2 regions of the Arthrobacter sp. B3I4 genome follow, and region 1 is predicted to be linked to the other one. Evidence: riboswitches for the same ligand, from Rfam matches in the RefSeq annotation. Region 1 holds a riboswitch; the other holds the start of a gene.

Region 1 (7,073 bases):
TCAAAGAGCACCCCGCTTTCCAGCAGCCGCGCCACCACGCCCCGGTACACGGGGACGCTGCCGAAGATCATTGCCGGACCGGCCGCCGGCCAGCGGTTCCACGCCTGCGTCCGGTAACTTTCAAAGCCTGTTTCGCCGCCGTTCCAAAAAGGCGAATTGGCACTGAGCGCGATTAGCACCGCCAGCTTGTCCCGGATGCGGTCCAGGACGGCCACGCCCTCCTCCGGAGATGCGATGAAGGTATGGACGTGTAGCCCGCAGGTCAGCTGCTCCGTCACAGTGAGGCCGAACCGCCGTTGCATGGTGGCGTACCGCGGGCTGTGCGTTGTGTGCGTGGTGCAGGCCAGGGGCGAGGTGGCCAGGGCAGCCGCCCGCGCGCCCTGCTGCCGGGCCGCCTGGTCCACAAGAACCCGGGCCTGCCGGATCTGGCACAGAAGGGCGTCGTGGTTGAGGACAGGAGCCGTCCGCGCCTCGATCTGCTCCAGCTTCAGCTCTAAGCCGAAGGCAGCATCGCCGGGGAGCCGGCCGGTTTTGGGCCCTGCGGCAGCGCCCCGGGGGCTGAGCCCGCGCAGCACAGTGTCGGCGAGCGCCGCCGGGACCCCGGTGGCGGGATCGACGATAAGCAGTTCCTCCTCGACGCCGAAGGTGCGCATGCAACCATTGTCCGCCCGGAAGCGCCCCCGCGCGCTACCCCGCATGTGGTATCCGGGGCGTTACTCAGCAAGCAGCCTGGCGGGGATCAGTCCTGGAAGTACTCGATCTTCGCGCCGATGGTGTTCAGCCGCTCGGCCAGGTCCTCGTAGCCGCGCTCGATCACGTAGATGTTGCGCAGCTCGGACACTCCCCGCGCGGCCAGCATGGCCAGCAGCAGGCAGGCGGCCGGGCGCAGGGCCGGCGGGCAACCGACCTCAGCGGCCCGCCACTTGGTGGGCCCGTTGACGTAGATCCGGTGCGGGTCCAGCAGCTGGACCTGGGCGCCGAGTTTGTTCAGTTCGGTCAGGTAGATGGCCCGGTTCTCGTAAACCCAGTCGTGGATCATGGTCTGGCCCTGGGCGTTGGCGGCAATGACGGCAAAAAACGGCAGGTTGTCGATATTCAGGCCGGGGAAGGGCATCGGGTGGATTTTGTCCTCCGGGGCACGCAGCTCCGAGGGCTTGGTGGTGACGTCCACGAGCCGGGTCCGGCCGTTGCGGGCTACGTACTCCGCGGACACCTCCAGTTGCTGGCCCATCTGCTCCAGCGTCGCCAGCTCGATCTCCATGAACTCGATCGGGACCCGGCGGACCGTGACCTCGGAGTTGGTTACGATGCCGGCCGTGATCAGGCTCATCGCCTCGATCGGGTCCTCGGACGGGAAGTACTCAACGTCGGCGGCGACAACCGGGCGCCCGACGATCTTCAATGTCGTGGTCCCCACGCCATCGATCTGCACGCCCAGCATCTGCAGGTAGAAGCAGAGGTCCTGGACCATGTAGTTCGGGCTGGCGTTGCGGATGATGGTGCTACCCCGGCGGTGCGCTGCCGCCATGATCGCATTCTCCGTGACGGTGTCGCCGCGCTCGCTCAGCACGAAGGACCGGTCGTGGTCATCCGCGGCCGGCGCCTGCACGGTGTAGAAGCCGGAGGTCGCCTCCACGCTGAGGCCGAACTGCCGAAGAGCCTGCATGTGTGGCTCCACGGTGCGGGTGCCCAGGTCACACCCGCCGGCGTAGGGCAGCCGGTATTCGCTGGACTCGTCGAGCAGCGGGCCAAGCAGCATAATGACGCTGCGGGTACGGCGGGCGGCCTCAATGTCCATCGATTCCAGGTCCAGCACGGCCGGCCGGCGGATCTGCAGGTCGGTGGCGTTCAACCAGGTGCATTCGACGCCGATACTGGTGAGCACCTCGACGATACGGTTGACTTCTTCGATCCGGGCCAGCCTCCGCAGTACGGTGGTGCCCCGGTTGATCAGGCTGGCGCAGAGCAGTGCGACCCCGGCGTTCTTGCTGCTGTTGACGTCCACGGCGCCCGAGAGCGTGCGGCCGCCCTCGACCCGCAGGTGCGTCATCTGCGGCCGCCCGACCTTGACTATGGTGCGGTCGAAAATTGTTTCAAGCCGTTGGATCATTTTCAGGCTCAGGTTTTGTTTGCCCTGCTCCATTCTTGCGATGGCGCTCTGGCTGGTTCCGAGTTCGGCGGCGAGCTGTCCTTGGGTCCAGCCCTTCTCGCCGCGGGCGTCCCGGAGCACGGCGCCCAGGTGTTCAGCAGTGGGGGGAGTCATAGGCAATATATAGCACAAACGAGCTACGGGGACAGCCTATTGCCGCAACAGTGCAGTGAAGGTCACAGGAATATTCAGCTGATGCGATATTTTTGAGCCCATGTACGGATTCCGGCTGCCTGGCCGTAGCTGCTACTGCTGCCCGAGGAAGACCATATTCCACGTTCCAGCGGCGACCGCGGCAATCACTGCAGCACCGGCGATGACCAGTCCGCCCAGAACCACCCATGGGTCCAGACTGCTGAAGGTTGCTTTCCGTGCCCAAGTCCGTTCCGTGTCGCCGAAACCCCGCGCCTCCATCGTCACGGCCAGCCGGGAGGCGCGGCGGACGGCCTGGACCAGCAGCCCAAAGCTCTGGCCGAGCATCGCCTTCAGCCGCTGCACCGGATTTCCGTGCGACCCCACCCCGCGGGCGCGCCTTGCCATTCCGATGGTCTGCCATTCCTCAGCCAGGAGTCCCACCAGCCGCATCGCCGCAAGAGTGCCCAGCACGAACCGGTGCGGCAGTTTCACCTGCTGGGCAAGGGCGTCGGCGAGGTCGGTCGGGTCCGTGCAGCTCATCAGCAACACTGCCGGCAAGGCAATCGCGAGGCCGCGCAGCAGGAAACCCAGCCCCAGCTGGAGCGAACCCTCGCTGATGGACCAGAGTCCTACGTCCAGCAGTATCCGCCCGTGGTCGGGGGCCAGGATCGCGGTGCTCCAGCCGCCCACCGCCGCCGCGAGGAGAAGTGGCCAGCCGCGCTGCCAGAGCAGTGCCAGCGTCAGGCCGGCCAGCGGGAACAGCAGGAATTCAAAGGCGAGCGCCACCGACGCGGAGACCCAGTCGATGGACAGAGCCAGGGCTACGGTAATCAGCACGACGCCGCAGAATTTGGCCAGCGGGTTGGCGCGGGTCAGCAGGGCGCGGTTTCCCCGCAGGGTCAGGGCCTCCCTCACGGCGCAGCCACCTCCGGGTCCGCGGAACCGGGCAGCACTTGGGCGGAGGAGTGCTGCGGCGCCCCGAGCCTGAGTTCGGTGCCGCCCAGAACCTCACTGAACTCCGCGTCGTGGGTCACCGAGACCACGGCGGTGCCAGCGTCCAGAAGCTCAGAGAGGAAGGACGCCAGCTCGGCCCAGGTGTTGGCGTCCTGGCCAAAGGTGGGTTCGTCCAGCACCAGCACCTGCGGGTGCGCGGCGAGCACGGTGGCCACCGAGAGCCGTCTTTTTTCGCCGCCGGACAGTGTGTACGGGTTGGCGTCCACGAGCTCGCGGAGCCGCAGCCGCTCCAACAGTTCATCCAGCCTGTCCTCGCCGCGGCCCAGCTGGCGGGGACCGAACCTTAGTTCGTCCAGAACCCGACCGGTGACGAACTGGTGCTCCGGTTCCTGGAATACCGTCCCGATCCGGGAAATCAGCTGCTGGGCTTTCCACCGGTACGGGTCGATGCCCGCGCCGGCGCTCAGGTGGGTCGTCGCGGACACCTTCCCGCCCACGGGCGCGAGCAGCCCGGCCAGGGTCAGGGCGAAGGTGGACTTTCCGGAACCGTTCGGGCCGGTGACGGTGAGTGCCTGCCCGGCCCGGACCTGCGCCGTGATTCCCGTTTGCACCGGCAGAGGCGGGATGGGGGCGAACCGCTTGAGCAGGCCGCCGCGGCGGCGCCGTTCGCGGGACACAGCCAGTTCCTCCGCCGCCATCAGCAACCGGCCAGTCCCACCGCCGGGCGCACCGTCCGTCCCGGCCCCGCCGTCGGGCGCGCCTCCCGTCCCAGCGCCGCCCGTCGCGGCAGCGCCGACTGTCCCGCCCCGCAGGCGGGTGGCCGGCACATGGCCGGGCACCCAGACGCCGGCACCGATGAGCATCTCCCGCGCCTGCTCCAGCACCGAGTCCGGCGGACCGTCGAGCAACACCGCGGAGGCCGCGGCGGATCCGGGCTGCAGCACCACGATCCGGTCCACAAGGTCTTTCCAGACGGCCACCCGGTGCTCCACCACCACCAGCGTGGCGCCGGTCCTGTCCAGGCTGCGTCCGACGGCGTCGCGGACCTCCAGGACGCCGGCCGGGTCGAGGTTCGCTGTTGGTTCGTCCAATAGCAGCAGCCCCGGCCGCATCGCCAGGATTCCGGCGAGCGCGAGTCGCTGCTTTTGGCCGCCGGACAGCGCCGATGTCGGGTGCTGCAGCGGAAGCCCGCCCAGCCCGACGTCGTCGAGCGCTTCGGCCACGCGGCGCCAGATAGCGTCAGGGGACACGGCGAGGTTTTCCGCCCCGAACGCGACGTCGTCGCCGACGCGGGACAGCACGACCTGGGTTTCCGGGTCCTGCTGCACGAGGCCGGCCCGGCCGCGCGCCGCCCGCGGCGCGGCCCCGTCGATCAGCAGGCTCCCGGTCTCATCCGAGTCCCCTGGGTCTGCGGCGGAGCCGTCGGCGGAGGGATCCCCGAGCACCCCGGCGAGGGCGTGCAGCAGCGTGGATTTGCCGGAGCCGGAGGGCCCCAGCAGCAGCACCCGCTCGCCCGGGCGAATGTCCAGATCCAATCCGCGGACGGCGGGCCGGGACCGGCCGGCATGCCGCCAGCCCCAGCCGCGGGCGGTCACCCCGGCCGGGCGGACGTCGTTGAACGATGTCATGGACAGGAAAACATCAGGAGAACACGGGTTCCGAGGCCGCTTTGCGGGACGCGAACGAAAAGAGCACCCCGGTCCTGGCCAGGCCGCGGGTGGCCAGCCAGGACAGCCCGCCGGCGATCACAGCACCCGAGACGGCGCAGAAGACGATGTAGGCGGCCTTATCGCCGGCTTCGTACGCGATGTTCCAGCCCCACGGCAGGAAGGAGTCGTTCAAGCCGCAGAACAGGCCCGCCCCGGCGCCGGCCAGCAGGGACACCGGGAGGTTGAACTTCCGGTAGAGGAAGGCCGCGAAGACGAGCTCAGCGCCGAGGCCCTGCAGGACGCCGGAGATCAGCACGGTGGTTCCGTACTGTGAGCCCATGATCAGCTCACCGGTAGCGGCGACGGCCTCGCAGAACAAGGCCGCGCCCGGCTTGCGGACCACGAGCATGCCCAGCACCGCCGGGATCATCCAGCCGCCCGCGTAGAGCCCGGTCAGCGGCGGGTACACCGCGTTGAGCGGAACCGAGATGAGGTTGGAGCCCTGGGACCAGGCCCAGAAGATCACCCCGCCGGCGACGGCGATCAGGGCCGCCAGCACGATGTCGACCACGCGCCAGCTGTACTTCCGTGTGGTCAGGGTCTGCTTTGCAGAAATGTCAGTCATGTCGTCCTCCTGAGGTACAGGAGGGGAGGGTGCTCCGGCGTGCGTGGCCTCCGCCACGGATGCCGGGCATCCTGAGAACTCGACTCCCTTGCGCCGGTACTAACCGGATCAGGTTCGAGGGTCTGCGGCTGTCCGCACTCTCAGCGCCCACCTACGGTCCCCTGGACTGCTCCAGTGATGCCCGACGGCGGCGCTCCCCTGTCGTATGTAATTCGCCCTTGTGGGCTGGCTCAGTCTACACCCGGCGGGCCCCACCGGTACGGAATCGATCCCCTCGGGGGGCCACACGCCGTGGCCCGCGGCCCGGGCAGGCCGACCCGGCGTTGACGCTAGGCTAGGGGCAGCCCTGTTTCCTCCCGCAAGGAGTACGAACCATGAACATCGTCATCAAGCTGCTCGGCACCGGCATCAGCCTGGTCGCCGGTTTTGCCGGCACCAAACTCGTCGACACCGTCTGGGAGAAGACCACGGGCAACAAGCCCCCCAAGGGACACGACGACGACGTACCCACTACGCTGCGCCAGGCCCTCACCTTCGCGCTGATCTCGGCCTCGGTCAGTGCCATCATCCAGGTCCTCGCCAACCGTGGCACCCAGCGCGCTATCACCCGCTTCGCCAAGACCCAGGACCTGGTTTAGCCACTCCGCTCAGGCACTCAGATCCCGGCGCATGATGAGCCGGGGCATCCCGCTTGCGACCGCATCGGTGGTCCCGATCACCCGGAATGCGGCCTTCTCGAACATTGAGCGGGTGCCGACGAAGGCCATGGTGAGGTCCATCCGTCCCGCCGGATCCACAGGGTACGCCTCGATCGCCGGCGCCCCGCGCGACGCTGCATAGGCGACGGCTCCCTGAATGAGGTGTCCCGTGACGCCCTGCTTGCGGTGGCCGCTGCGCACGACCACGCAGATGATGCTCCAGACCGGGACACCGTCCACGGGCCGGAAGAGCTTCGAGGCCTGCAGACGCGGGATCTCGGATCGAGGACCCACGCTGCACCACCCGACAGGCTCACCGTCGCGGTAGGTGAGCACCCCTGGCGGATTCTCACGCTCGCACAGCCGGCGCATGGCCTGTTCCCGGCCGCCGCCGAGCTCCTCGATGTCCTTGACGCGGAGACGGTGCGAGAGGCACCAACAGTGGGTCACCCGCCGGCTGGGGTTGATGACGTCGGCGAAGTCCTCGAAACGGTCCGGGGTGACCGGGTCGGTCTGCCAGCTTGGTGTCGCCGCGGCTTCGGTCATGGAGCCATTCTGCCGCGCCTGTTCGGTGGTTGCCTAGGCTCCCCGTACCGGACTTACTCCGCGTCGCCGGTGAACCCGCGCTCCCCGGCCGCCTGCTGCACGACAGCTTCGAGCTCGTCGGCGCTCAGCAGTTCCGGATGCAGGTGTTTGGTGCGGTAACCGGCCCGGCCCACCATATGGGCCGAGACCGGCACCGTCAGCAGCTGGAAGATCCACGCCACCACGAGCACCGGCCACACCCACCAGGTGCGCATCTGCAGCCCCACCGCGGACAGCAGCAGAAACAGTCCCAGCACCTGGGGCTTCGTGGCGGCGTG
Region 2 (7,073 bases), 750 kb from region 1:
ATAATCAGGCGGGAACCCAGTTCCACACCGTCGACCGTCAGCGGGTCCCGACGCAGCTGCTGTCCTGTGCTCGGCCCTGCAGCGTTCGGCTCTGCAGCGTTCGGCTCTGCTGCAGCCAGCGTTGTTTCCTCCATGGCGTTCATCCTCCCTGTACTGCGGTGACGAGTTCGACGTCGTCGCCCTCGGCGAGCGCGGTCACGTGCCACTGGCTGCGCGGCACAACCTCGGCATTGCGGGCGACGGCGACGCCGAGTTTCCGGCCGTCGGTAGCCTGCCCGTCGGAGGACAGCGGCCTGCCGGTGACCCCGCTGACGAGGGCGCCGACGGTGGCACCCTGGGCGACGGCGTGCTGTGCTCCGTTGAGCCTGATGTTCATGCTGGTTCCCTGTCTGTCGTGGAGATATTTGCCCCTGCTGCGCCGGCACTGGAGAAACCGCGTGCGGAGAAGGCCTGAGCGGAGATGGCCTGAGCGGGGATTGCCTGACCGGAGAAGCGGTCCGGGCGGAAGGCGGCCCAGCGCGGATCCGGCGTCCCGTCGAGCAGTTGGCGGCAGATGACGGCGGCCGCCGGGGTGAGGAGCACCCCGTGGCGGAAGAAGCCGGTGGCAATGATTAGCCCCCCGCACTCGGGCCCGCCCGGGGATTGGGCCATCCTGCCCAGCAGCGGGGCGTTGTCCGGAGTGCCTGGCCGCGCCCGCGCCGTGGCTTCAAGCAGTTCCAGTTCCGCGACGGCCGGGACCAGCTGCTGTGCATCGCGCAGCAGCTGATAGACGCCTCCCGCGGACACTGCCGTCGGGTCCGCCGGCGCGTCCTCCCGCTGGGTGGCGCCGATCACGACGGTGCCGTCCCCGCGCGGGACGATGTAGACCGGGACGCCGCGGACCAAGCCGCGGACGGTGGAGCGCAGCAGGGGCCTAAGCCGTTGCGGCACCCGAAGACGCAGGATGTCCCCGTAGACAGGCCGCAGCGGCAGCCGCAGTCCCTCGGGAAGACCCTGCAGGTCTGCCGCTCCGAGTCCGTTGGCCACGATCGTTTCACCGGCCCGGATTTCCCCGCCGCCCTCCAGCTCTATGCCGGCCACGTGTCCGTCTTCCCAGAGCAGTCCGGCTGCCCGCCGCCGCACGCCGGTATACCGGCTGCTCGCCGCCAGCAGCTCGCCGATCCGGGTCAGCAGCGTGCGCGGGTCCACTTGGTGGTCGGCCGGGATGTCGAAGGCGCAGGAGATTCCGGGGCTCAGCAGCGGTTCGCGCCCGCGCGCCTGACGGACCGTCAGCGGTTCAACGCCAAGACCGGAAGCCTGTTGCACGATTCGCAGGTCCTCGAGCGCCCGGCGGTCGGCGGCGTCCGCCCCGACGGCGAGGGTCGGCGTCGTGAGATACCCGGTGTCCCCCGCGCCGGCGCCGCCGTCCGGGTGGCCGTCGGCGCCGGCTGCCAGGGCCGCGGCGAAGCCGGGCCAGAGCCGGGCGGCTTCCAGCATCAGGGCCAGCAGCTCCTCCTCCTGGTAATGGAGTTCGCTGACCGGCGCGAGCATGCCGGCGGCGGCCCAGCTGGCCCCGGCGCCAGGCGCGTCGTCAACCAGTGCGACGGAGCGGCCGGACCGGAGGGCCTCCCAGGCAATGCCGCAGCCGACCACTCCGCCGCCAATGACGACGACGTCGCAGTGTCCGGTGGGTGTGGCGGATGGTGGGACCATGGCTTCCTTCCCTACGCCGGTACTAACCGGATCAGGTCAAGCGGTCGGCTCTGATGCCCTCTCAGCCCGGCGCCGTGGAAAGGCTGCGCGGGCTCCCGCAGTATCCGCCCAGTGTAGAGGAACTACCCTTAGACCATGAGCCAGGACCTCCACACCACCGCCCGCCTGTACCTGTGCACCGATGGCCGGAAGGAGCGCGGCGACTTTGAAGACTTCGTCGATGCTGCTTTTGCCGGCGGCGTTGACATCATCCAGTTGCGGGACAAGTCCCTGGAGGCCGCCGAGGAGCTTGAACTGCTGAAGGTGCTGCATGCGGCGGCGGCCCGGCACGGCCGGCTCTGGGCGGTCAACGACCGTGCAGATATCGCTTCGCTCTCCCACGCACCGGTGTTCCACGTCGGACAACGGGACATCCCCTTCGCCGCCGCCCGGGATTTCCTGGGCAAGGGCACTGTAATCGGCATGTCCACGCACAGCCCGGACCAGGTTGACGCCGCCATCGCCGCGGCACCGGGCCGGCGCGGGCTCGACTACTTCTGCGTGGGGCCGGTGTGGGCCACCCCGACGAAGCCGGGCCGGGCCGCCGTCGGGCTGGAGCTGGTGCGCTACGCCGCGGAGGCGATCGCACGGGCCGAGGGCGGCGACGCCGGACGGGTTCCCGGGGTGGTGCCGTGGTTCGCGATCGGCGGCATTGACCTCACCAACGTGGAACAGGTGGTCGAGGCGGGCGCCCGGCGCGTCGTGGTGGTCCGGGCCATCACCGAGGCCGCTGACCCGGAAGGCGCGGCGCGGGCGCTGCTCGCCGCACTCGACGCCGGGGCAGACGCAACTGCCGCTGCGGCCACCGCGTCCGGCGCTGCCAACGCCGTCGGAAACCCCGGGAACTAGCAGCAGCACTTCCGGCCGGCCCCGCTCCCCCGGCGCGGCCGTGACCGGGCCCGCCGGCCCTCGCCGCCGCCCGGGCCGATGTTTCAAGACTATTGGCGGAAATCGGGCTAACCTGATTTTCGTGTCTCATCATCGCCTGACGCCAAGCGTCCGCCAGCAACAGAACCAGCTTGCCCAGGCGCTCAATGCATTGCGCACCACCCTGGAGCTGCCGGGACCGTTCCCGGAAGATGTGCTCCGGGATGCCGAGGCTGCCGTAGCCAGCCACGAACTGCCGGAACTGGACCTCACGCATGTGGACTTTGTGACCATCGACCCGGCGTCCTCGACGGACCTGGACCAGGCGTTGTTCATCGATCGCGCAGGCGAGGGCTATAAGGTTTTCTACGCCATCGCCGATGTCCCCTCCTTCGTGGCCCCCGGCAGTGCCCTCGACGCCGAGACCCGCCGACGCGGGCAGACGTTCTACACCCCGGAGGGCAGGATTCCGCTGCACCCTGAGGTGATCAGTGAAGCGGCGGGCAGCCTCTTGGCAGGCCAGCTTTGCGCGGCGTTCGTCTGGGAGTTTGAGTTGGACGGCGCCGCCGAGGTCACCACCGTGCTGGTGCGGCGAGCGCAGGTCCGCAGCCGGGCCAAGCTGAGCTACGCCGGGGTTCAGGCCGAGCTCGACGGCGGCACCGCGGACCCGTTGCTTCAGCTGCTCCGGGAGGTCGGCAGCAAGCGGGTGGAACTGGAGCGGCTGCGCGGCGGAGCGAGCCTGAACATGCCGGACCAGGAAATCGAGCAGCTCCCCGACGGCGGCTACCGGATCGTCGCCGCCCCGCCGCTTCCAGTGGAGGACTGGAACGCGCAGATCTCGCTGATGACCGGCATGGCCGCCGCAGGCCTCATGCTTGAAGGCAAGGTCGGCATCCTGCGCACCATGCCAGCCCCGGACGAGAGCTCGCTGCGGCACTTCCGGCGCCAGACCGGCGCCCTGGGCAAGCCGTGGGACGGGCAGATCAGTTACGGGGAGTACCTTCGCACCCTGGACCCGACGGACCCGCGCCAGCTGGCGATCGTGCACTCGGCCGGCATGCTGTTCCGCGGCGCCGGCTACACGCCCTTCGACGGCGACGTCCCCGAGGATGCCCTCCAGTCGGCCATCGGCGCGGCGTACGCCCACTCGACGGCCCCGCTGCGGCGCCTGATCGACCGTTTCGTCCTGGTGATCTGCGAGGCCCTTTCCAACGGCTCCGAGGTTCCCGCGTGGGCCCGGGAGGCGCTGCCGTCGCTGCCGGCCATCATGGCGGCCTCGGACCAACTGGCCGCCAAGCTGGAGCGGCTGTCCCTGGACACGGTGGAGGCCGCGCTGCTGAGCAACCACATCGGGCAGGAGTTCGACGCCGTCGTCATCTCCGGCTCCAAACCCGCCAAAAACGGCATGGCCAACGGCACGGGAAGCAGCAACGGCAACGGCAAGGGGAACGGCAATGGTCCTTCCGGGATCGTGCAGATTGCTGAGCCCGCCGTCACCGCCCGCTGCCCCGGCGAGCTGCAGTCCGGCACCCAGGTCCGGGTCCGGGTGGTGTCCTCAGACATCGCGGCGCGGGAGGTGCGGCTCGAACTGGTCGGCTGATTTTTGTCGCCGGGCGCCCTGCCCGGCGGCGGTGGTGCCGCGCCGCCCGCCGCGTCCGGTCGAGGATCCGAACGCCGAACAGCTAGACTGGAAGGGTAGTAATGGATGCCCGGTCGTTGATTTCCAAGTATTTCGAATTCAACAAGCCCGCCCCTACGCGATCTTGAGACACACCCGCTGGTCCCAGTGCCAGCAACCAGATAGCCCGCGATCGGCTTCCGCTGGACCTGCTTGCGCCCCTGAGCCTGCTCCGGAACGGCCCCCGGCCGGCCCCCGTTGAGCAAGCAGCGCAACCCAAATGAATAAGGAAACTCCCCTGTGAGTGAATTGCACACGCACCAGCTTCTGACCGACGAATCCGGCACGGAAACGCTCGAGCCGGAAGAGACCATCATCTCGACCGAAGCCCCGCACGAAATCGCGGAAAAGACCTTCGCCGACTACAACGTCCGCGCCGACATTGTTGAATCCCTCGCCGACGCCGGCATCACCCACCCCTTCCCGATCCAGGCCATGACGCTGCCCGTCGCACTCGCCGGCCAAGACATCATCGGCCAGGCTAAGACCGGCACCGGCAAAACCCTTGGCTTCGGCATTCCCGCCCTGCAGCGCGTCATCGGACGTGACGACGCCGGCTTTGACAAGCTGCCGGCGCCTGGTGCGCCGCAGGCCCTCGTGATCGTGCCGACCCGTGAGCTGGCGGTCCAGGTCGCCAATGACCTGCAGAACGCTGCCCGCAAGCGCAACGCCCGCATTACCACCATCTACGGCGGCCGCGCCTACGAGCCGCAGGTCGAGGCGCTCCAGCAGGGCGTCGAAGTTGTGGTCGGCACGCCCGGCCGCCTGATCGACCTGTACAAGCAGAAGCACCTTGTCCTGAAGAACGTCAAAATGGTCATCCTCGACGAGGCCGACGAGATGCTCGACCTCGGCTTCCTGCCGGACGTGGAGACCCTCATCGCCGGCACCCCCGCGGTCCGCCAGACCCTGCTGTTCTCCGCGACCATGCCCGGCCCCGTCGTCGCGATGGCCCGCCGCTACATGACCCAGCCCACCCACATCCGTGCAGCCGACCCCGAGGATGAGGGCCTGACCAAGCGCGACATCCGCCAGCTGATCTACCGTGCGCACAGCATGGACAAGGTCGAGGTTGTTGCCCGTATCCTCCAGGCCCGCGGCCGCGGCCGCACCATCATCTTCACCAAGACCAAGCGCACCGCCGCCAAGGTCGCCGAGGAGCTCGTCGACCGCGGCTTCGCGGCGGCCGCGATCCACGGTGATCTCGGCCAGGGCGCCCGTGAGCAGGCCCTGCGCGCCTTCCGCAACAACAAAGTGGATGTGCTGGTCGCCACCGACGTCGCCGCCCGCGGCATCGACGTCGACGACGTCACGCACGTGATCAACTACCAGTGCGTCGAGGACGAGAAGATCTACCTGCACCGCGTCGGCCGCACCGGCCGTGCAGGCAACAAGGGCACCGCCGTGACCTTCGTGGACTGGGACGACATGCCGCGCTGGGGCCTGATCAACAAAGCCCTGGGCCTGAGCGTGCCCGAGCCGGTGGAGACGTACTCCTCCTCGCCGCACCTGTTCGAGGAACTCGACATCCCTGAGGGCACCAAAGGCCGCCTGCCCCGCGACAAGCGCGTGCTGGCCGGCGTCAACGCCGAGGTCCTCGAAGACCTCGGTGAGACCGGCAAGAAGAACGCCCGCCCCAGCGGCCGCGACGGCGCACGCACCGGCTCCCGTGAAGGCGGCCGTGACGGTGCACGCAGCGGTTCCCGCGAGGGCAGCCGGACCAGTTCCCGCGAGGGCAGCCGGACCGGTTCCCGCGAGGGCAGCCGCGACAGCGGGCGCTCGGGTGAGCGCCGCCGTCGTTCGCCCGAGAAGGAGACCGCGGCCGGCCCCGCCGAGGCGACGACCCAGGCTGCGGCCCCGGCCAGCGCTCCCGCCGAGGTGGACCGGGCAACCCGCGCGCGCCGCCGCACCCGCACCCGCCGCCGCAACGGCGAAGTCGTGGCCGGCGAAACGCAGGGCAACGCCCCGGCCCGCGGCACCGAGGCCTAACCCGCTTCATGGCTAACACCGTCTGGGCGCCGGACGGCAGCAACCTGGTGGTTCACGCGGACAACGCGGAGTACCTCCCGACGCTGCCGGACGGCGCCTTCACACTCATTTACGTGGATCCGCCCTTCAACACCGGCCGGGTCCAGAAGCGCCAGGAAACCAAGATGGTGCTTAACGCCGGGGGCGAGGGCGACCGCGTCGGCTTCAAGGGCCGGTCCTACGACACCATCAAGGGCGCGCTGCACAGCTACGACGACGCGTTCAGCGACTACTGGTCCTTTTTGGAGCCGAGGCTCATCGAGGCTTGGCGGCTGCTCGCCGACAACGGGACGCTGTACCTGCACCTGGACTACCGCGAGGTGCACTACGCCAAGGTGATGCTGGACGCGATCTTCGGCCGGGAATGCTTCCTGAACGAGATCATCTGGGCCTACGACTACGGTGCCCGCGCCAAGTTCCGCTGGCCCACGAAGCACGACAACATCCTCGTGTACGTGAAGAACCCGGCGAAGTACCATTTCGACAGCGCCGAGGTGGACCGTGAGCCGTACATGGCGCCCGGACTGGTGACGCCCGCCAAACGGGAACTGGGCAAGCTGCCCACCGATGTCTGGTGGCACACCATCGTTTCACCCACCGGCAGGGAAAAGACGGGGTATCCGACGCAAAAGCCGGAGGGCCTGATCCGCCGCGTGGTGGCCGCGTCCAGCCGGCCGGGCGACTGGTGCCTGGACTTCTTCGCGGGCTCGGGAACACTGGGCGCCGTGGCGGCCAAGCTCAACCGCAGGTTCGTCTGCGTGGACCAGAA

Evidence for each region. A riboswitch is a leader RNA that binds a small molecule or an ion and turns the genes downstream of it on or off. The one in region 1 is predicted to bind thiamine pyrophosphate.
Region 2: another riboswitch for thiamine pyrophosphate. It lies ahead of thiO (glycine oxidase ThiO); the one in region 1 lies ahead of QFZ61_RS04765 (ECF transporter S component).

Annotation. Positions count from the first base shown of each region.
Region 1 is NZ_JAUSYK010000001.1:1,009,604-1,016,676, reverse strand. Features, by position in the region: gene QFZ61_RS04785 (glutamate--cysteine ligase) at 1-653, opposite strand, end outside; gene QFZ61_RS04780 (UDP-N-acetylglucosamine 1-carboxyvinyltransferase) at 740-2,263, opposite strand; gene QFZ61_RS04775 (energy-coupling factor transporter transmembrane protein EcfT) at 2,396-3,199, opposite strand; gene QFZ61_RS04770 (ABC transporter ATP-binding protein) at 3,196-4,866, opposite strand; gene QFZ61_RS04765 (ECF transporter S component) at 4,880-5,512, opposite strand; TPP riboswitch at 5,580-5,722, opposite strand; gene QFZ61_RS04760 (DUF4235 domain-containing protein) at 5,887-6,150, shown strand; gene QFZ61_RS04755 (GNAT family N-acetyltransferase) at 6,160-6,756, opposite strand; gene mnhG (monovalent cation/H(+) antiporter subunit G) at 6,810-7,073, opposite strand, start outside.
Region 2 is NZ_JAUSYK010000001.1:1,759,998-1,767,070, reverse strand. Features, by position in the region: gene QFZ61_RS08345 (thiazole synthase) at 1-134, opposite strand, end outside; gene thiS (sulfur carrier protein ThiS) at 140-376, opposite strand; gene thiO (glycine oxidase ThiO) at 373-1,692, opposite strand; TPP riboswitch at 1,684-1,801, opposite strand; gene thiE (thiamine phosphate synthase) at 1,828-2,580, shown strand; gene QFZ61_RS08325 (RNB domain-containing ribonuclease) at 2,702-4,198, shown strand; gene QFZ61_RS08320 (DEAD/DEAH box helicase) at 4,517-6,265, shown strand; gene QFZ61_RS08315 (site-specific DNA-methyltransferase) at 6,274-7,073, shown strand, end outside.